One region of the Arthrobacter sp. E70 genome, then DNA from elsewhere that is predicted to be linked to it. Evidence: predicted binding sites of a transcription regulator. Region 1 holds the regulator's gene; each other region holds the start of a gene.
What was found. The regulator LexA, encoded in region 1, represses DNA repair genes until DNA is damaged. The targets are predictions, from matches to a motif close to TCGAACANNTGTTCGA.
Positions count from the first base shown of each region.

Region 2: a site for LexA is predicted at 3,671-3,686, ahead of AC3IMC_RS02835 (DUF6504 family protein). Genes of this name have one in related genera too.
Region 3: a site for LexA is predicted at 2,346-2,361, ahead of AC3IMC_RS10330 (LexA family protein). Genes of this name have one in related genera too.

Region 1 covers NZ_JBYQFR010000006.1:36,080-42,933, forward strand. The annotation lists gene hisB (imidazoleglycerol-phosphate dehydratase HisB) at 1-10, opposite strand, end outside; gene AC3IMC_RS09035 (histidinol-phosphate transaminase) at 86-1,204, opposite strand; gene AC3IMC_RS09040 (LysM peptidoglycan-binding domain-containing protein) at 1,295-1,663, opposite strand; gene lexA (transcriptional repressor LexA) at 2,101-2,835, shown strand; gene AC3IMC_RS09050 (ATP-dependent DNA helicase) at 2,926-4,986, opposite strand; gene hflX (GTPase HflX) at 4,979-6,559, opposite strand.
Region 2 covers NZ_JBYQFR010000002.1:185,453-192,306, reverse strand. The annotation lists gene AC3IMC_RS02870 (DUF6262 family protein) at 1-401, shown strand, start outside; gene AC3IMC_RS02865 (SOS response-associated peptidase) at 489-1,208, shown strand; gene AC3IMC_RS02860 (hypothetical protein) at 1,573-1,710, opposite strand; partial or broken gene AC3IMC_RS02855 (SOS response-associated peptidase) at 1,917-2,357, shown strand; gene AC3IMC_RS02850 (VOC family protein) at 2,436-2,858, opposite strand; gene AC3IMC_RS02845 (chorismate mutase) at 2,875-3,198, shown strand; gene AC3IMC_RS02840 (hypothetical protein) at 3,201-3,590, opposite strand; gene AC3IMC_RS02835 (DUF6504 family protein) at 3,725-4,048, shown strand; gene AC3IMC_RS02830 (DNA polymerase III subunit alpha) at 4,060-6,854, shown strand, end outside.
Region 3 covers NZ_JBYQFR010000007.1:43,278-50,131, forward strand. The annotation lists gene AC3IMC_RS10315 (ABC transporter substrate-binding protein) at 1-113, opposite strand, end outside; gene AC3IMC_RS10320 (lmo0937 family membrane protein) at 392-538, shown strand; gene AC3IMC_RS10325 (Y-family DNA polymerase) at 594-1,892, opposite strand; gene AC3IMC_RS10330 (LexA family protein) at 1,901-2,332, opposite strand; gene AC3IMC_RS10335 (hypothetical protein) at 2,493-3,269, shown strand; gene AC3IMC_RS10340 (HAD family hydrolase) at 3,353-4,171, shown strand; gene AC3IMC_RS10345 (hypothetical protein) at 4,261-4,524, shown strand; gene AC3IMC_RS10350 (glycerophosphodiester phosphodiesterase family protein) at 4,579-5,391, shown strand; gene AC3IMC_RS10355 (hypothetical protein) at 5,460-5,894, opposite strand; gene AC3IMC_RS10360 (DUF6480 family protein) at 6,031-6,267, shown strand; gene AC3IMC_RS10365 (EAL domain-containing protein) at 6,312-6,854, opposite strand, start outside.

The sequences.
Region 1 (6,854 bases):
TGGTAGTCATGGTGAAGGTTCCTTTTGGGGAGTGGTTGGTTCAAGGCGTCCAGCACTGCTGCACCCGGAAGCCGCTGTATCAAGTCTAGGCGGGAAGCGCGGCCTGTCCGGCAAGAATGCGTTCCAGCGACGTGAGGAACGCTGTGGTTTCCGCCTCAGTGCCCGCCGTGACCCGGAGGTGGCCCGGGATTCCGACGTCCCGGATCAGCACGCCCGCATCCAGCAGCTCCTGCCAGACCTGGTGCGGGTTTTCCAAGCCGCCGAAGAAGACGAAGTTGGAGTCGGAGGCAGCGGGGGTGAGGCCCATCCGCGTCAGGCCTTCGACGATGCGGTCCCGCTGCTTCTTGATGTCCTCAACCTCGGCCATCAGCGCCTCCCGGTGCTCGAGGGCAGCGAGGGCCGTGGCCTGCGTGATGGCGGAGAGATGGTACGGCAGCCGCACCAGGCGGAGGGCGTCGGTGACTTCCGGGGCTGCAGCCATGTATCCAAGCCGGGCGCCCGCGAGGGCGAAGGCCTTGCTCATGGTGCGGGAGACGATCAGCCGCTCCCTGCCGGGCAGCAGGGTCAGGGCACTGGGCGTGCCCTCGTGGGCAAACTCGTGGTATGCCTCGTCCACGATCACGATGGTTTGGCTTTCCTCCCCCGCGTCGTAGACGGCCTCCACGACGTCCAGGCCGAGTCCGGTCCCGGTGGGGTTGTTCGGGGAACAAAGGAACACGATGTTCGGCTGCAATTCCCTGACCTGGCGGGCTGCGGATTCGGCAGTGAGATCGTAGTTCCCCGCCCGTTCGCCGGTGATGTAGCGGGTGTCCGTGCCGCTGGCCAGGAGGGGGTACATGGAATACGTGGGCGGGAATCCGAGGGCGGTGCGGCCAGGGCCGCCAAACGCCTGGAGGATTTGCTGCAGGACCTCGTTGGACCCGTTGGCTGCCCACAGGTTGGACTCGTCCAGTCCGTGTCCCAGGTATTCGGCAAGCGCGCGACGAAGATCCGTGAATTCCCGGTCCGGGTAGCGGTTCAGACCCGCCGCAGCCTCGGTTACGGCGGCCGTGATGGCTGCGCGTACATCGGCCGGGACGCCATGGGTGTTCTCGTTGACGTTGAGGAGGATGGGGACATCCAGCTGGGGCGCCCCGTAGGGGGTGAGCCCGCGAAGGTTGCTGCGGAGGGGAAGCCGGTTCAGACGTTCTAGCTGGTCGTTCACCTGAACAGTTTAGTTGCCTCGGTAAAGACCGGAAAATGTGACAGCTTCTGTTCGCCCTCGGCGTGGCTCCGCGCGGCCGGGGCCGCCCCGTCAGTGGGTGGGGACGTAAAGCTGCTGGCCGGGCACGACGGCACCCGCCGCAAGATTGTTGAGCTGCACGATGTCCGCGACAACGTCGCGGGCGTCGCGGCCTGGAGCGACTTCTCCCGCGATGGCCCAGAGGGACTGGCCGGGCTGGACCGTCACGGTCACGGTGGGTGTCAGCCTTAGCTCCGCGGCCGAATCTGAGGCCTTGGCCGGGGCATTGAAGAGTCCGGCCAGGGACAGCAGGAGCACAGCAAGGAGCATGGCCGGGATGCCGATCAGGACGAGCCTGCCGCGGCGGGTCAGCCTAATCCTGCCGGACGGCGCCTGACGGACACGGCGTGCTGATTGGCGGCGGGACAGCAACTGCTGCATGGGGGCCTGCCGCGGACGGGATACCTGGGGAAGAGATAAAGCTGACATGAACTTAGCCCTCCTGGACCAATACTGTGCTGCAACCAAACCGGCCGGGCGCCGGCGGAAGTACCGCCTTCCGCACCCGCCGCGGCCACCTTCCGAAGATCACCCCGGATCTGGTTTTCCGGTGCCACCTTCGAACGGGAAGGACGCGGACTAGAACACATGTTCGAACTTTGCTGGTTCAGTTTTAGCACTTATCAACGAACAATGTCGAGACTCGCTAGAACAAATGTTTGAAAAAGCCATGTGGCTGGCCTAGCTTTGAGAACAAAGAACAACCACCAGGAAAGTTGACCAGCAGGGTCTGACAATGACGGTGGGGGCCCTCCAGGCGGCGCTGTTGGACAGCGTGATGCGGGAGGTCCGGTGGCAACCGAAAGGCATTGGCGTTTATGGCAGCAGCAGCCGCCGGAGGCAGGACGGCCCCGCAGCACAAGAGGAGCGCCAAGGGCCTGACACCCCGGCAGAAGAAGATCCTCGAAACGATCCAGCGCTCGGTCAATGAGAACGGGTATCCGCCCTCCATGCGCGAGATTGGGGATACGGTCGGCCTCGCCAGCCTGTCCAGCGTGACCCACCAGCTTTCACAGCTGGAAAAGCTCGGCTACCTCCGCCGGGACCCGAAACGGCCCCGTGCCATGGAAGTGCTGATGCCCCTCACCCTGGACCGCGGCGCAGCCAAGGCGGAGGGCACGCCGTCGCCGCACGCACCCGGGGCAGGAGCCACCGTCACGGAGCTGCCCACAGCCCTGGATACCGCCATGGTTCCTCTGGTGGGGCGCATTGCGGCCGGCGGTCCCATCCTGGCGGACCAGGTGGTTGAAGATGTCATGCCGCTCCCCCGCCAGCTCGTCGGCCAGGGTGAGCTCTTCATGCTCAGGGTGGCCGGTGATTCGATGGTGGACGCGGCCATTTGTGATGGTGACTGGGTGGTGGTGCGGCGCCAGGCTGACGCCGCCAACGGCGACATCGTCGCTGCCCTGCTGGACGACGAAGCCACGGTTAAGACGTTCCGGCAGCGCGATGGCCACACCTGGTTGCTCCCGCAGAACACGCAGTACGAGCCCATCCTGGGCGACCACGCCACCATCATGGGCAAAGTGGTTTCCGTCCTGCGCTCACTTTGATCCGACGTACCCGCTGATCTGACGCACCCGCCGCCCGTCGTACCCGCTGATCCCTCATACCCGCTTCGGCCCGTCGTACCCGGATGCGTCCTAGGCGGAGGCTTCGGCCCCCAGCCGGCTCAGGGCAGCCAACGCTTTGCTGCGGTCCGTGGTGGACCAGAACGGCGGCAGGGCGGCCCGCAGGAATCCGGCATAGCGCTCGGTGGCCAGGCGGGAGTCCAGGACAGCCACTACACCCTTGTCCCCCGTTGACCTGATCAGGCGGCCGGCCCCCTGGGCGAGGCGGATTGCGGCGTGGGTTGCAGAAACTGACATGAAGCCGTTGCCGCCGGCCTGTGCCACCGCCCGCGAACGCGCCGTCATCAGTGGGTCGTCCGGGCGCGGGAACGGAATGCGGTCGATCACCACCAGCCGGCACGACCCGCCGGGAACGTCCACCCCCTGCCACAGGGACATGGTGCCGAACAGGCAGGTGTCAGGTTCGTCCGCGAACTGCTTGACCAGCGCAGTCATGGTGGACTCACCCTGGCAGAGGATCGTTACGCCGACCTTGGCGCGGAGGGCATCGGCAGCCTCCTCCGCTGCGCGGCGTGACGAAAACAGGCACAGCGCTCCCCCGCCGGAGGCCTTGATGAGTGCTTCCAGTTCGGCCAGCGCTTCGGGGGACACGCCGCGCCCGGGTTTGGGCAGGTGCCCGGCCACATAGAGGATGCCCTGCCGGGGGTAGTCGAACGGGGAGCCAACATCCACCCCGGTCCAGCTGGGGGCGCCCTCGCCAATCAGGCCGAGGCCGCCGGCGGCCGGTTCAAACGCGGAACCGATGGCCAACGTGGCGGACGTCAGCACGACCGTATGCCCGGCGAAGAGCCCTTCGCGCAGCCTTCCGGCGACGGACAGCGGGGCGATATTGATCAGCACCGGAGCATTTTCGTCCGGCTGGGAATACCCCTGGCCGGGATCGAACGTGCTGGCGCGGGAGAACCAGACCACCTCGCGGTTCTCGCGGGCGGCGATCAGCCGCTCGCAGAGTTCCAGGATGAGCATGAGCCGTGACCTGGCGAGCTGCCTGCCGCCGTCGGCCGTGGTGTTGCTGTCCCCCTTCGAGTCGGAGAGCGCAGCACGGCAGGCTTCCCGCAGCTGGTCCACGCAGTCCAGTTGTTCGTCGTTCAGGCCGTTGGGGAGCAGTCCGGCCGGAGCACCTGCCAGGGCAAGCTCCAGGTTGGCAGCAGCGGCATTGAGCGCGTCAACGGTGATGGCGGTGTGTTTCCGTGCACCTGCGGCGGCAGCATGCACCATGGCCACGGACAGCTGCCCGGTGACGGCCCCGGTGACCCGGTCCTGCAGTTCGTGGGCTTCGTCCACCACCACGACGTCGTACTCAGGCAGGACCGCCAGCCCCTCAAAGGCACTCACGGCTAGCATGGCGTGGTTGGTGACCACGACATCGGCCTCGGCAGCATCCTGCCGGGCGAGTTCGCTGAAGCATTCGGCGGCCATCGGGCATTTTTGTGCCCCGAGGCATTCCATGGAAGTCACGGAGACCTGCCGCCAGGCCCTGTCGGTAACACCGGGAAGCAACTCGTCCCGGTCGCCCGTGGCCGTCTTCTCCGCCCACTCGCGCAGGCGCACCACTTCCTTGCCGAGCTGGGAGGCCGGGCCCCCCACAGCCGCTGCGAAGTGCGGGACGCTTGTGTCCTCGCCGAGGGAAAAAAGCTGGCCCTCGGCGGGCTCTTCCGACGGGAAGCCGCCTTCGAGCTTGTGCCGGCACACGTAGTTGGACCGGCCCTTGACCAGCGCCACCTTGACGGGGCGCTGCAGCGCCGGGCCGATGTTCTTGAGGAGCCTGGGCAGGTCCCTGCCCACAATCTGCGTCTGCAAGGCCAAGGTGGCGGTCGAGACCAGCGCAGGTTTGTCGCTTTCGAGCGCATGGGCAATGAGCGGCACAAGGTAGGCCAGCGATTTGCCGGTGCCGGTGCCTGCCTGGACCAGCAGGTGGTTGCCCGTTTCGATCGCCTGCGCCACCTGCCGCGCCATTTCGTGCTGGCCTGTGCGGCTTTGCCCGCCCATGCCGGCAACGGCCCGGTCGAGCAGTTCGAGGACGAACTGCCCGCCGGCCGTCTCCGTGGCTGTGCCGGCCGCGGGGTCAGTCATTGCTGGCGAATGGTTCCAGTTCGGACGCGAGGCCTTCCCGGACCATCACGACGGCCTTGGTGCCCGTCTCCCCGTGGTCCAGGCTGATGATTTCCGCGTCCGACTCGTGGAGCTTGCTGACCAGGTCCCCGCGGTCATACGGGATGAGCAGTTCGAGCTTGACGCTGGGCCGTGGAATGGAGTCACTGATGGCCTTCAGCAGCTCCGCGATACCTTCGCCGGTGCGGGCCGACACCACCACGTGCCGCGGCTCGCGCTGCTTGAGCCGCTCCACCACGAAAGGATCCGCAGCATCGGCCTTGTTCAGCACGATGATCTCGGGCACCTTGCGTGCGTCGACTTCGCTGAAGACCTTGCGGACGGCTGCGATCTGCCCTTCGGGGTCCGGGTGCGAGACATCGACCACGTGCAGGATCAGGTCCGCGTCCGCCACTTCTTCAAGGGTGGAGCGGAATGCCTCCACGAGCTGGGTGGGCAGGGAACGGACGAACCCGACGGTATCGGCCAGCGTGTACCCGAGGCCGTCAGCCGTCTCAGCTTTGCGGACGGTGGGATCCAGCGTGGCGAACAGGGCGTTCTCCACGAGGACGCCGGCGTCCGTGAGGCGGTTGAGCAGTGAGGACTTGCCGGCGTTGGTGTACCCGGCGATGGCCACGGAGGGGACTTCATTACGACGGCGGTTGGCGCGCTTGGTCTCGCGGGCAGGCTTCATCGCGGCGATTTCCCGCCGCAGTTTGGCCATGCGCGTACGGATCCGCCGGCGGTCCAGTTCAATCTTGGTCTCACCGGGGCCACGGGAGCCCATGCCGGCAGCCGCGCCGCCCACCTGGCCACCGGCCTGGCGGGACATCGATTCACCCCAGCCGCGGAGCCGCGGAAGCAGGTATTCGAGCTGGGCCAGTTCAACCTGGGCCTTGCCCTCGCGGCTCTTGGCATGCTGGGCGAAGATGTCCAGGATCAGGGCCGTACGGTCGATGACCTTGACCTTGACGATGTCCTCAAGGCCACGCCGTTGGGATGGTGCGAGTTCGGCGTCGACCACCACGGTGTCCGCGCCGGTGGCCATGACGATGTCCTTGAGCTCCTGGGCTTTACCCGACCCCAGGAAGGTACCGGGATCCGGCTTGTCCCTGCGCTGCACGAGGCCATCGAGAACCTCGGAACCGGCCGTCTCGGCGAGGGCGGCCAACTCGCGCAGCGAGTTTTCGGCGTCGGCGAGGGTTCCCTCGGACCAGAGCCCGGCCAGGACCACCCGCTCAAGGCGGAGCTGGCGGTATTCAACCTCGGTGACGTCCTCGAGTTCGGTGGACAGGCCTGCCGTGCGGCGCAGGGCCCGGCGTTCCTCGAGGTCCTGCTGGTCGCCGTCGAACGCGCTGTGTTCCTCGTCAAGGCGGGAAATGGCCTGCGCCGTGCCGAGGACCTTTTTTCCAGTGCCGCTGCCTTCACCGGCGGGCGTGCTGACGTTCTTGGCCGGTACGTCCTTGGCGAGGATCCGGTCGATGACAGCCTGGATTTCCTCAGGACTCATGTCCTGGGCAGCTGGATCGGAACCGGTGTTGGGGTGGCTGGTCATGGTCTCCTTTGAAGATTCGGCAGTTCCAGAATAGTGCCGATTGATGGAATGCGCTGAAGAATTCGCGGTGGGCTGACGACCTGCGGTCACATGTTCTCCTGGTTGCTGGTGCCGCCGGCAGTCTTAGCGGGCGGCGGGCGGCGCCGCGTCACAGAGGCGGCAGGAAAGGCCGGAGAAATGGCGGGAAGTACAGCGCGAAAGACTGACCTCGAGTATTGTCCGGCGGCCGGAGCAGGCGCTTGGCGACTGATCCGGCGCACAAGCGGAAGGCGTTGTTCGCCTGCGTCGCTGTGGG
Region 2 (6,854 bases), on a different contig from region 1:
CGGAACTACTCGCCCAGGCCGCGTCACGAAAACGCCAAGCAGCACGGGATCGCGCTGACACCGGCATACGCGCACTACTGAAAGCCGGCACACCCATCACCTTTGAGGCGGTCGCGGCCGCGGGCCACGTTTCCAAGGACTTTCTCTACCGCACGTCTGATCTGCGTAACCGCATCCAAGACCTTCGCAGCCGCACTGCCGGCATGCGGGCGGCAGTGCCGCCCAGCGAGCCCGCCGCGGCAACCTCCACAAGCAGCATCGTCCGCACACTCACCATCGCCCTCCGAGACGAACGGGCCCGGCATCGGGCGGAGATCTCCGAACTCAAGGCCGCTCTGGAAGCCGCCCATGGCGAACTGCTGCGGCTGCGGCGCCACCCCAGTTTGCCCAATGCCGAGTAGCCAACGGATCCCCGTTCCATCAATGATCGGACGACGTCTGCTGCGAGGGGACAGAATCGACGGCCTGGCAGCGGGCATAATGGCCCTATGTGTGGCAGATACGTCATGAGCAGAGCTGTCGGTGATCTTCTGGCGGCATTCGACGTCGAGGAATCATACGTCGATGAGCTCCAGCCTTCCTACAACGTGGCCCCAACAGACACTGTCCCCCTGATTCTGGACCGGAGCTCGGGGGACGGCGCACCCGTGACCAGAAAGTTGGTCACCGCCCGCTGGGGCCTTGTTCCGTCCTGGGCCAAGGACCCCAAAGGCGGTGCGAGACTCATCAACGCCAGAATGGAAACCATTACCGAGAAACCCTCCTTCAGGAAAGCCGCATCGGCAAGACGGGGATTGCTCGCAGGCGACGGTTACTTTGAGTGGGAAAAGACCCCTGAGGGCGGGAAGATCCCAACCTACCTCTACGGGCCGGACAACCAGATTCTTGCCTTCGCCGCCCTCTTTGAGAACTGGCCCGATCCTTCGCTGCCCAACGACCACCCGAACAAGTGGCTGCGCACTGCCACGGTCATCACCACTAATGCCTCTGATGCCCTCGGCCACATCCACGACCGCACCCCGCTGATCGTGCCTCCGGAGATGTATTCGGACTGGCTCGACCCGGACACAACCTCCGAGGCAGACGTCCGGGCCCTACTGGACTCCATGCCCGAACCGCACCTGGTCCCACGTGTGGTCAGCAGCCGGGTCAACAACGTCCGGAATGACGGGCCGGAACTGATAGAACCGGCTGTCGCAGACAGCTGAGCGCCCCTGCAGCACCTTGCTGCGACGGCCCCTGTTTCGTGCCGGTTAGGGTTACTCCTGAAAGGTCTATCTGCAACGGCCCGAGGCCCCAGCTAGGCCCATATAGCGACTTATCAGGGCTAGAGGTTCAGTATTCCGGCAATCAGACTTATTACACCTCCGATAGCCACCAACACGGCAGCCGCCACCGAGGCCTTGTACTGGAACGCATATGTCTTAAATCTCCCCGCCCCACGGAGTGATTTCCACGACCGCTCAGCGGTGCGAGCCATGACCCTACGCAACAGGAATAATCCTCCTGCACTGGCTAAAAGAAAGATGCCCAGGATTATGAAAAAGGGGCCGGTTACTCCTGGTCCCCAAGTCATGGCTTGCCCACTACAGCGGCAAACCCGATGACAGTTCCAGCTGTCAGCAGCAGGATGCAGAACGCTAGTCCCATTTGCTCCCATCCCTTCACGCGGCTCTCGGGCGCTTCCCCACCTCCGGTGAAATCAGTCATGATCTGAGCCTGCCGACGGGCAATCCCTTTCCGAAAAATGAGCCAAACCATGCCTACGACCGCGAAGACTATCGCTCCTTCCATGCCTCACCCTTTCCCGCTTGAAGGTCCGTCACGGGTCAAGCGTTGGTCCGTGAAGACGCGTCTCTAACAGTTCCGCCCCCCTAGCTTGCCCGGACGATCGACAGACAACTACAGATAAGCGGGGGGATGGCTACTACGAATGGAAACAGGGTCCCGGGAAGGCGAAACAGCCCTATTACGTGCATCCCGGGGAGGGCCACGGCCTGGTCTTCGCCGGCCTGTACGAATGGTGGAAGGACCCGTCCGTGCCCGAAGGCGAGCCTGGCCGCTGGCTGCTCTCGACGTCCATCCTGACGGCGGACACACCGCCGCCCGGGACGGAGTCGACCGTTTTCGGAAAGCTGACGGCGTTGCATGACCGGGTGCCGCTGCCCATGGACAAAGCCACGATGGAGGCCTGGCTGGATCCGCACGCGGAGGACGCCGCCGCTTTGGTGGACCTCGTGCGGGCAGGAGTCAAGGACGCGGCCGCGGACTGGCAGGTGGACTCCGTGGGCAAAGAGGTGGGCAACGTGCGCAACAACGGGCCTGAACTGATCCGCCCGGTGGAGGCCCTGTTCTAGTGCAAGCCCTGTTCTAGCGCAAGCCCTGCTCCAGTGGAGGCCTGCTCCGGCAGCCGCTCCCCATGGCGGGCCGTGCCATCACACGGTGACCGTACCGGCGTCGTCCACTGTCCAGCTGGGGTTGTAGGCCACTTCCCAGCGGAACCCGTCCGGATCGGCAAAGTAGCCGGTATAGCCTCCCCAGGGCTGGGTGACAGGCTCCGCGATGATGGCGGCGCCGGCTTCCGCGGCTTCTTCCATGACCCGGTCCACGTCTGCGGCGCTGGAGAGGTTGTGGCTGAGGGTGATGGGGGGAATCCCATCCGGCGGGGTGACTCCGGCCTCGGCCCGCATCTGGCGCACGTCCCACAGCGACAGCACCAGGCCGTGGTTCACCTGGATGAACAGGACTTCATCGGCAACTTCGCGGTGAACGGGCCAGCCAAGGCCGTCCACATAGAAGGCCCGCGAGCGGGAAACGCTGCGGACGCCGAGGGAGATAAAGTCGACTCTGGGCTCCATGCTTCGATAGTGTCAGATGATGGCGACAATTCAAGGAAACGATAGGGATGCCCGGGCCGACAGGGAACAGCTCGCTGCCGTTCGGATCGCCGTGGACGAGGTTGACGAGCAGATTGTCACCCTCATCGCACGCCGCGAACGGCTGATCCGGATTGCCGGGACCCTCAAAGGCGACGACGCCGAAGTTCGGGCGCCCGGACGTGTGGAGCGGATCATCGAGAATGTCCGGTCCGCAGCGGAGAAAAAGGACATCGACCCGGACATCGTTGAATCGACCTACCGGGCCATGATCTCCGCGTTCATTGAACTTGAAATGCGGATCCACAAAGAAAGCAGCTGAGGCTACAGCGCTTCCTCCACCGGGACTCCATGCTGGAACTCCCGGCCGTCGGCCTCGCTGAAGGCAGACAGCACATGTCCCTTGCCGAGTCCGTTCAGGGCTGACCGCGGGAAACTGCCTGTAATGGTGGAACCGGAATGGGTCACGCCTGACAGGTCGTAGTCTTCCTCGATTCCCTGGTCCCGGTTGAACGAGTAGCAGGCGATCGCCTTCCCGTTCATGAACTCGATGCATAGTCGCCGTTGCGACGAATAGTCCGGTGCAGCTCCCATCAACCCCACCACGTAAGCGCCGGAGCCGGGAATGGTCCCGTCGATGTCAAACGTGGCCACGAGGGTGGAGTCCTGGGTTTTGATGCTTGCCTGCTTCAGGAGTGCTTCATCGGTATCCATGCCATCATCCTGCTCCCTGCCGGACGGTCCGTCCACCCCTGCCTAGGTTTAACCTCCAACCCGGCGTAGACTGGCTTTATTCGAACACATCTTCGAATGGGGTGTTCGAAAAGATTTAGTCCGGGGAGGTGCACATGGGCATGTTCAGCGAGTCCGTGGATGTGGTGTGCTCTTCCACCGGCCAGCCTGAATCCCTCACCTGGGCAGGAATGGACTATGCAGTCTGCGCCGATCCCCTGCGCTGGTATGAACGCCGCCAATGGTGGGTGGAAGACAGCCGGGCGCCCCTGGGCAGTGGTCCAGGAGTAGTTGACCACGAAATCTGGCGGGTCCAGGTGCTGCCTGCTTCCGCCAATACTTCAGCTGAACCCCTCACCCTTGACCTCACCCGCCACATCCGCAGTGGCCGCTGGCGGCTGCTGCGGATCCATGACGGCCTTCGGCCCAGAACTGCCTGAACCAGAACAGCATGAGTTTCACCCATCTTCACGTTTCCACTGCTTTCAGCGCCCACTATGGGGTCTCCTGGCCCGAGGAGTTGGCAGCCGCAGCAGCCGCTGACGGTGCCACGGCGCTGGCCTGCACCGACCGCGACGGACTGTACGGCACCATCAAGCACCTCAAGGCCTGCATGGCCGCGGGCATCGACCCCATTGTGGGGGTGGACCTGGCAGTATTTGACGACGACGGCGATCACCGCACACAGGTAGCTGGCAGGGTGGTGGTGCTGGCCCGCGGACACAACAACGGCGCGGGGTACCGGGCCCTCTGCAGGCTGGTTTCCGACGCCCATGCCAGAACCTCCGGGAAAGCCGGGGGAGCGGTGCCGGCAGCGGTCACCCGCGCCGAACTGGCATCCCGCACCCTTGACCCCCACACCCTCAAGCCGGTGCTGACTGTCCTGCTGGGTCCTGATTCGGACGTCGGCCGTGCCATGGGAGGGCGGCGGTACCTGCGGCCCAGGACCCTGTTCAAGCAATGGCTGGACGCCATGCCACGCGGGACCGTAGTGGCCGAAATCGTCTCCCAGCTCAGCGCTCCAGGGTCACCCTTCAGCACTTCCCACGCTGTCCGCATGCTGCGGCTCGCCGAGGAGCACCATGTACCGGCCATCCTCACCAACGCCGTAAGGTACTGTGCGGCTGACGGCGCCCCCACCGCAGACGTCCTGGACTCGGCAAGGACCTTGAAGTCCCTGCCGGAACTGGCAGGGGAGCCCCTCCTGCAACCAACCGGCCAGGGGTGGCTGAAAACCGCGAACCAGATGATGGACCTGGCCAAGGAAATCATTGCCGCTGCAGGCTATGGTGCCGCGGACCTCAAGCAGCTGATGGCCCAAACCGAGGCGCTCGCCGATCTCTGCCGGATCGATCCCGTTACGGACATGGGGTGGAAGCAGCCGGTGGTGCCCGAGGCTTCAGTGATCGGCATCAGCCAGGACCCGCACATTGAACTGGTCCAGCGCTGTCAAGCAGGAATAGGCAAACGGTTCCCGGGAATCACCGGCGCCGGCGAAACCGCCATGCTGTCCCGGTTGGACCACGAGCTGGGCATCATCCAGAACCTGGGCTTCTCCTCCTACTTCCTTACAGTGGCTGAGGTCTCCCGCATGATCCAGGACATGGGGGTCCGCGCAGCGGCCCGGGGATCCGGAGCCTCCAGCCTGGTGAATTACCTCATCGAGATCAGCCATGTAAACCCCCTGCAGCACGACCTCATCTTCGAACGCTTCCTCTCCAATGACCGGGCAACACTGCCCGATATCGACATCGACGTCGAAAGTGCTGAACGGCACAACGTCTACCACCGGATCTTTGAACGCTTCGGCTCCGAACGGGTCACCCTCATGAGCATGCAGAACGGGTACCGGGCCAGGGGAGCGGTACGCGACGCCGGGCTGGCCCTGGGCATGGACGACGGCGAGGTGGGGGAGATCGCCAAACAGCTGTGGCGCTTCTCCGCGCGGAAGTTCCGTGAAGCACTGCAGGAAAAGCCCGAGCTGCGGGAGTTCGCCGGCCGGGTGGAGCAGCGCGACGCCGAAGGGAACCAGCAACTGGATCTTTTGGTGGACCTGACCGAGCGCCTGGACCGCCTGCCGCGCCATATCTCCATGCATCCCTGCGGCGTGATCCTGGGCGACGCCACCCTGCTGGACCGCACCCCGGTGCAGCCCAGCGGCCTGGGCCTGCCCATGAGCCAGTTCGATAAGCACGACATGGATCCCATGGGCATGCTCAAGCTCGATGTCCTGGGTGTCCGGATGCAAAGCGCCATGGCCTTCGCCGTCCGGGAGATTATCCGGATCCATCCCGGCAAGAAGGAGGTGGTCGAGGCAGGCGGCCACCAGCCCGGCCCTGACGGTTCCGGCCCGGACGGTTCCGGCCCGGACTACATTGCAGCCGACGGGAGGATCGACCTCAACGCCGTCCCCCTCGATGACGAAGCAACCTATGAACTGATCAGGAGCACGAATACCCTCGGATGCTTCCAGATAGAATCCCCGGGGCAACGTGAACTAATCGGCAAGATGGCCCCCAGGGAGTTCAACGACCTCATCATCGACATCTCGCTGTTCCGTCCAGGACCCATGAAGTCGGACATGGTGCGTCCCTTCCTTGAGCACCGGCATGGATTCGCCCCGGAAGTGTATCCCCACCCGGACCTTAAGCCTGTGCTGCAGGAAACCCACGGCGTCACTGTCTTCCATGAACAGATCCTGAAGACCTTTGACATCATGACCGGATGCGGACTGGCGAAAGCCGATGAGTTCCGCAGGGCATTGAGCAACGAAACAGGTGAAGCGCAAGTAGAGGAATTCTTCCGGCGCGAGGCGAAAGCCAAGGGGTACTCTCCCGACGTCGTCGACAAAGTGTGGGGGACCTTGAAGTCCTTCGCCAGTTTCGGCTTCTGCAAAGCCCACGGTGCCGCATTCGCCGTCCCCACCTACCAATCGGCCTGGCTTAAGGCCCACCATCCCGAGGCCTTCCTCGCCGGCCTGTGGGAACACGACCCCGGGATGTACCCCAAGCGGCTGCTGGTCTCGGAAGCCCGGAGGCTGAAGATCCCCATCCTCCCGCTGGATATCAACCTCAGCAAAGCCGAATACCAGGTGGAACGCGTGATGTCCGGTCCGGATACCGGCAAGCTGGGGATCCGGCTCAGCCTCAACGGCATTTATGGGCTGTCCGCCGCAGAGTTGAAGAGGATTGTGGCCGGACAGCCCTACGACTCCCTGGCAGACCTCCGGGAACGCTCCAGGCTGAG
Region 3 (6,854 bases), on a different contig from region 1:
GCGGCGATGCCGATCTTCAGGCCAACAGGGCGCTTCGGCCGGGCCGGCTCACCGGCGACGATACGGGTGGAACCTTGCTGGTTCCGGGGACTCTTGTCCTGCTGGTTTGCCATGGGGAAATCCTTTGCTGGGGCGGATGCTGAGACGAGGTTACGGAGCACCCATTCGCCCCACAATCACCTCCGTAGCAGGCGTTCACCGGACGACGCGAACGCTCAACGCGGCGTCGCGGAGCGTCAAAAAACGTCGCGCAGCGTCTTCGTCCGGCAGTGGCACGCCTGCCTGTCATTCAAGTGGAAGGCGTCAGCGGGAACCGGCCCTGATTTGTTCGGCGCGGTGGTGGGTACGTACGCGGCATGGGGGCAATGGAAAACTCATCAAGGAGACGCTCATGTTGCTTTGGATCGCTATTATCATCGCCGTTCTCTGGCTTCTCGGACTGCTCGCTAACATCGGCGGCGGCCTTATCCACATCCTTCTGGTCGTCGCGGTTGTCGTCCTGATCTTCCACTTCCTCCGCGGCAGGTCCCGCGTCTAGGCATGGCCAGCGTCCCCGCCGCCAGCCGGTGCGCCGGCGGCGGGACGCCAGCATGTCAGGCCGCCTTCACCAGGGGCAGTTCGTCCCAGTGCGTGGTGTACCGCGGCGAGCACATGTCCCGCTTCATGGTCCAGTCCAGGCCGGACCTGATGCCTGCATGGCCCAGGCCGATTGAGCCGCGCCCAAAACGGCGGCTCACATCCTCCAGCAGCGGCCCGATGCCGCGCTCCTCATGCCGGTTCTCGAACAGCTCCAGCGGCGGCTGGTTGCCGCTGGGCCGCAGGTCAGTAAGCATCAGGCCGGCCTTGGCATACTTGAGCCCGTCCCGGATGCTCGGCAGCAGCGCATGCGCGGCCTTGGTCAGCAGAAGCGGGTCGGCTGTGGGCATCGGGAGGGAAACACACACGGACGGGTAGGCCTGTTCGTGGTTCCTGAAGGGCGACGTGGCGGCGTAAGCGGTCAGGACTTTCGCCTGGAGTCCGTGCTTCGAGAGCCTGGCGCTGGCCTGCTGCCCATAAATGCTGAGCACCTCCCGCAGGCCTGCAGCGGTGGTCACCGGCGTGGCGAAGGAGCGGGAGAAGATCAGCTGGTCACGGCCAATGCGTTCCTCCTCCATGGGAATGCAGGCAGTTCCGCGCAGTTCCAGGACCGTGCGCATCAGCACCACCGAGAACCTGTCCCTGATCGCCACCGGGTCGGCTCGGACGAGGTCCAGCACGGTGAAGATCCCCATGGCGTTCAGGCGTTTGGACAGTGGGCCGGCGATGCCCCAGACCTCGTCCACTGGCAGCCGGGCCATCAGAGCCTCCCGCGCGCCAGGCGGGACGGACTCCCAGAGGCAGACGCCGCCGAACGCGGCATTGTTCTTGGCCCACTTGTTGCACAGCTTGGCGAGCGTTTTGGTGGGGGCGATTCCGACGCAGACCGGCACCCCCACGTTCCGGCGGACAGCATCCTTCATCCTGCGCCCCAGGGCCAGCAGCTGGTCCGGCCCACCTTTGACGCCCAGGAACGCCTCGTCGATGCTGTAGACCTCCAGCCACGCCGAGTACCTCCCCAGCAGTTCCATCACCCGGGCACTGATGTCGCCATACAGCTCGTAGTTGCTGGACCTGGCCACCAGCCCCCACTCCTTGGCCCGCGGTGCGATCTTGAACCAGGGCTCGCCTGTGGCAATGCCAAGCGCCTTGGCCTCGGGGGAGCGCGTGACGGCGCACCCGTCATTGTTCGACAGCACCACCAGGGGCCTGCCCTCCAGGGACGGATCGAACGCGCGCTCCGCGGAGGCGTAGAAGCAGTTGACGTCCACGTGGGCGATCTGCGGCAGCTGCCGCATGATGGCAGGCCTAGCCATTACCGCACTCACACGTGGTGCAGGCACCTGGTGGCAACGCCCCAGATGGTCAGCTCGGACAGTGCGGCCACGCGGATATCCGGATACTTCGGGTTCTCCGCCTGGAGGACGACGCCTGCGGGCGTGATCCGCAGGCGTTTGACCGTCAGTTCGCCGTCAAGGACCGCCACCACCACCGAACCGTCCTTGGGCTCCAGCGCACGGTTCACGATGAGTTCGTCGCCGTCGCTGATGCCGGCGCCCTCCATCGAACTTCCGGTCACCCTCACCACGTAGGTGCTGGTGATGTCCTTGATGAGGTGCGCGTTCAGGTCGATCCGGCCGTCGAAATAGTCCTGCGCCGGGGACGGAAACCCCGCCGCGACAGCCACCGGTGAGATCAGCACCGAGAACAACGAGGCGCCCGCATCTATCACGCGGGGACCGACAATAACGCCCACAACACACCTCTATTCGAAAATATGTTCGATAAGTTCAGTGTAGCTCCGGCCGCTGACAAGGGCACCCCTCCGGCGGGGCTGGAATGGGCGCCGGCGTGCGAAGGGGGCTGGGACGCTTGGGGCTAGGCTGGGACTATTGCCGGCTTTTGGGGGGAAGCGGATGCGAAGTGTGGAATTGTGGCTGGTCCCGGCGGTGCTGCTCGGTGCGTTGACCGGGTGCGAGTACAGCGGCCCGCCGGATCCGCGCGCCTCGGAGCTGGAGGAGATGCGGAACTGGTCCGCGCAGCAGTTGCAGCCCGCAGTGCCGGGCCAGTTCGCCGGTTCCACCAGTTCCAACACCACCGTCAGCTTTGGCTTTGCCGCGAAGCAGGGCAGCTATGAAGTGCACTTCATCTGTGACGGGCCCGCCGAGACCCAACTCTCGCTCGCCACCGACGCCGGCGCCGAGGTCCTCGCCCCGGCACAGGTTCCCTGTGACGGGAACATCTTCAAGGCGCAGGTGGCGCTCGCCGCCCAGGGGGTGGAGTTCATCATGAGCCCCGGCGGCGGCACGGAAGGCAGGTACGCGTTCAGGCTGGTTCCCGCGCAGCAGGAGCTGCCCACCACGTTGCTCCACAGCGCCGGCGGCCAGAAGGCCATCGTCCATTCGGGGCAGTGGTCAGCCCCGCGTGTGCCGGCCCAGCTCAAGGGAACCCTGGGCAACGACGGCGCCGGCTGCGTCATCCTGCTGGCCGAAGGTGGTGACGACTACACGTTGATCTTCCCCGAAGGGTCGCGGTTCGACGGCGAAACCCTGCTCCTGCCCGCCGGGCCGCCGCTCTCCGCCGGAAGCCGCATGTCGCTCGGGGGTGCCCGCGTGGCCGCGAACGAAAGCCTGAGCATGTGCCTGAACTACGGCAGGCTCCTGTCGGTGGATACAGCTGCTGTCCTTCCCTGACGCCCGGACCGCCCGTCCTGCCTTCGTCCACAGCACCGCACTGGAACGCACGACGGCGGCGGAACCCCACGTAGACTTGCAGGATGCGGCTGGTTGCAAGCGATATTGACGGAACGATCCTCGGGCATGACGGAAAAATCAGCCCGCGCACTGTCCGCGCCTTCCACGCCTGCCGTGATGCCGGCGTCGAACTCGTCTTCGTTACCGGCCGGCCGCCGCGGTGGCTGCACCCGCTTGAGGAACAGCTGGACCATACGGGCCGCGTGATCTGTTCCAACGGCGCGGTGGTCTGGGACCTCGAGGCGGACCGCCTGGTCTCCGCCCGCACCCTCGCCCTCGATGCTGTCCTGGAGGCGCGCCGCATCATCAAGAAGCTTCGCCCGGCTGCGCTGTTCGCCGCCGAGACGCTCACCCGGTTCCACCTCGAACCCGGCTTCATCGAGAACGAATCCAGCGAGTTGCTGGCCGAATTCACCCCGGCGCCGCTGGCTGAAACCCTGGCCGGCGACGATGCCGTGGTGAAATTCCTCGCGATCGTCCGCGACGGCACGCCGGACGAATTCCTCGCCGAAGTGGGTCCCGCCGTCGAACACCTGGCTGCCGCCACCCACTCCTCGCCCGGCGTCGCCATGCTCGAGCTGTGCGTGCCAGGGGTCAACAAAGCTGTGACGCTGGCCGAGTACGCCGCGGGGCTGGGAATCGACGCCGCTGACGTGGTGGCGTTCGGCGACATGCCCAACGACATTGAGATGCTGCGCTGGGCCGGACACGGCTACGCCATGGCCAGCGGCCATCCGGATGCCATCCGGGCCGCGGACCGGCAGGCGCCGCATTTTGACGACGACGGCGTGGCCCAGGTTCTGGAGGCCCGGCTCGCCGCCCTCGGCGTCCAGTTTTCCTGATTCTTCCAGCCGGCGCTCACCTGGCGTTTACCTTCCTCCCCTAGCGTGAACCGGAGCAGGCACCGTCCTGCGCTCGAAGGGGGTTACCGATGGCAAGGAATGCCAAGCAGCATGCGGCGGACGTCCCGCTGCGCAAAGCAACGCCCGCTCCGCACTGGAAACAGCTGCGCCAGGGCGACCGGGTCCGCGTCCTGCTCTCCCCGGGCTTTGAGGCGGGCGGCATCGTGGACACCGTCACCGCGGACCACACGGCGGTCTGGGTCCACCTCGACGGAGGCCGGGGCCGGACGCTGCTGCACTGCGCAGACGGCGTGGACATCGTCCCCTGCGGAGAGACCGGCTGCCGGGACTGACCGCCGGGACGGTTTGCTGATAATGGCGCGGCAGGTCCGCGGTACGCTCGCAGTGTGACCCTGCCCTTCTTCCAGCACCCGGACGGCGACGGCCGGCAGCTTCCGATCGCCATGGCCCACCGCGGGTTCTCCGCTGAGGGGCTGGAAAACTCCATGGCTGCGTTCCGCGCCGGCGCCGACCTGGGCTTCCGGTACCTGGAAACAGACGTGCACACAACGGCCGACGGCGTGCTGCTGCTTTTCCACGACGAGACGCTGAACCGCGTTACGGACGGCCGCGGCAAGGTGGCGGAGCTGGCGGCCGGGGACGTGGCGCGCGCCAGGATCAACGGCCGCGAGCCCATTCCGACGTTCGACGAGCTGGTCACCGAACTCCCCGATGCCCGGCTGAACCTCGACGTCAAGGAGTGGGGCTCGGTCCGCAGCACCGCCGCGGCCATTGAGCGGCACCAGGTGCACCACCGGGTGCTGGTCGCCAGCTTTTCGGACCGGCGGCGGCGGGCAGTGCTGAAGCTGCTCAGCCAGCCGGTGGCATCATCGGCGGGGGTGGGCTCCAACGCCCTGTTCACGTTCCTGGGGCCGCTGCTTCCCGGCCCGCTTTTCCGGCCGCTGATGCGGTGGGTCCTCCGCGACGTCCACGCCCTGCAGGTGCCCGTACGCTACGGGCGCATCCCCGTGGTCACCCCCGGCTTCATCCGCCGCGCACATTCCCTGGATCTGGCGGTACACGTCTGGACGATCAATGACACCGAGGAGATGCACCGCCTCCTGCACCTGGGCGTGGACGGCATTGTCACGGACCGGGCGGACCTGCTCCGTGAGGTGCTCATGGAGCGGGGAGAATGGCCGGGCCAGCCATCCGCCTGAATCCGCTCCTGGCCAATACCCGGCCGCCGCTGGTTCCACCCAGCGCCGGCCGGCTTGCCCCGGTCGGCCTAACTCCGTCCCGTGCTGGTGGACGGGTCCTGGTCGCCCTCGGTGGGATCGGCCCGCAGCTCATCCGGATTGCTCTCCGGAAGCCCGCCGGACCCCCGGACGCTGCCTCCTGACCTTGCCGTACCGCCAGGTGCGGCCGCGTCTCCGGCCAGGGCGCCGCCGTCGTTCCCGGCGTCTGTATCTGTCTCATCCGTGTCCCCGCCCAGCGGACTGCTGGACACTGGGCCTGGCGCCGCGCCCGCCTTCAGGCCGGGAGCCTTCTGCTTCTCCGCCTCCATGGCGTTCGAGCCCTCGCTCAGGGACGAGTGGACCTCCACGTCGTCATTGGGGTCCGTGGGATCGGGTACGTCCAATTTCTCCGTGGGCTTGGATGTCCCGGCCAGATCCTCCATGGCGTTCTCCGCTGCCTTGCCGATGCTGTCGCCGATTCCCATGTGACTGCTCCTTCCGAGATCACCGGCCGTCGCCCCAGCGGCGCCCGGCCCTACTCCTCCAGAATTATCAGCATGCTTACAATTAGTCCAGAGCTGGGGCACCGGACCGCAGCCGGAGAGGAAGGACAGAAGCACCGTGAGCACTTACCATCCGGAAAATGATCCGGCGAACCCTGACCGGCCAGGCAAGGACGACGTTGGCGCGGCCCAGTCCGACCTCCACCGGCAGCCCAGCAGGGAGGCGGGCGGCTCGCCCAACCCCGATCCGGCCCAAGGCAACATCACGGGCTTGGAGCCGGGCGGGGGAGTGCCCCCGGGGGAGACGCCGCCGGCGGAGGACCAGATGAGCCGGGACCAGGGCCACTCCGAATAGGTCACCACTACGGGCGGGGGCTTACCGCTCCCGCCCGTAGTACGTCACGATTCTTTGCCCTGCCTGACGGTCCTCAAATCTTCGGGGCCGGGGAGGTGCCGCTTGAGCCCGTCCAGGTCCAGCTTGCTGTTCCAGTTGGCCCAGTCCTCCGGGCGCACCGAGGGGCGGCCCAGCAGGTAGCCCTGGCCGGCGCTGACGCCCAGTTCCGTGAGGACCCTGAGTTCGCCCACGGTTTCGATGCCTTCGGCGACGAGCGTGATGCCGATTTGGTCCGTGAAGTCGACCAGGCAGGCAGCCAGTGCATGCTGCAGGCCGTCGGTGTCGACGCCGCTGATGACGTTGCGGCCCACTTTGAGGAAGTCGGGCCGCAGGTGGATCATCCGGCTGAGCGCGCCCGCCCCGGTGTGGGTGTCGTCCACGGCGATCCGCAGCCCTCTTTCGCGCAGCGGATTAATCGCAGAGATGAACTGCAGGTACTCCTCTTCGGGAATGTCCTCAGTCAATTCGAGGACCACCCGGTTAATGGGGAGTTCAATATGGTCGAATAGCTCGGGAAGCCGTGGGTCCAGGCAGGACGTCGGGGAAAT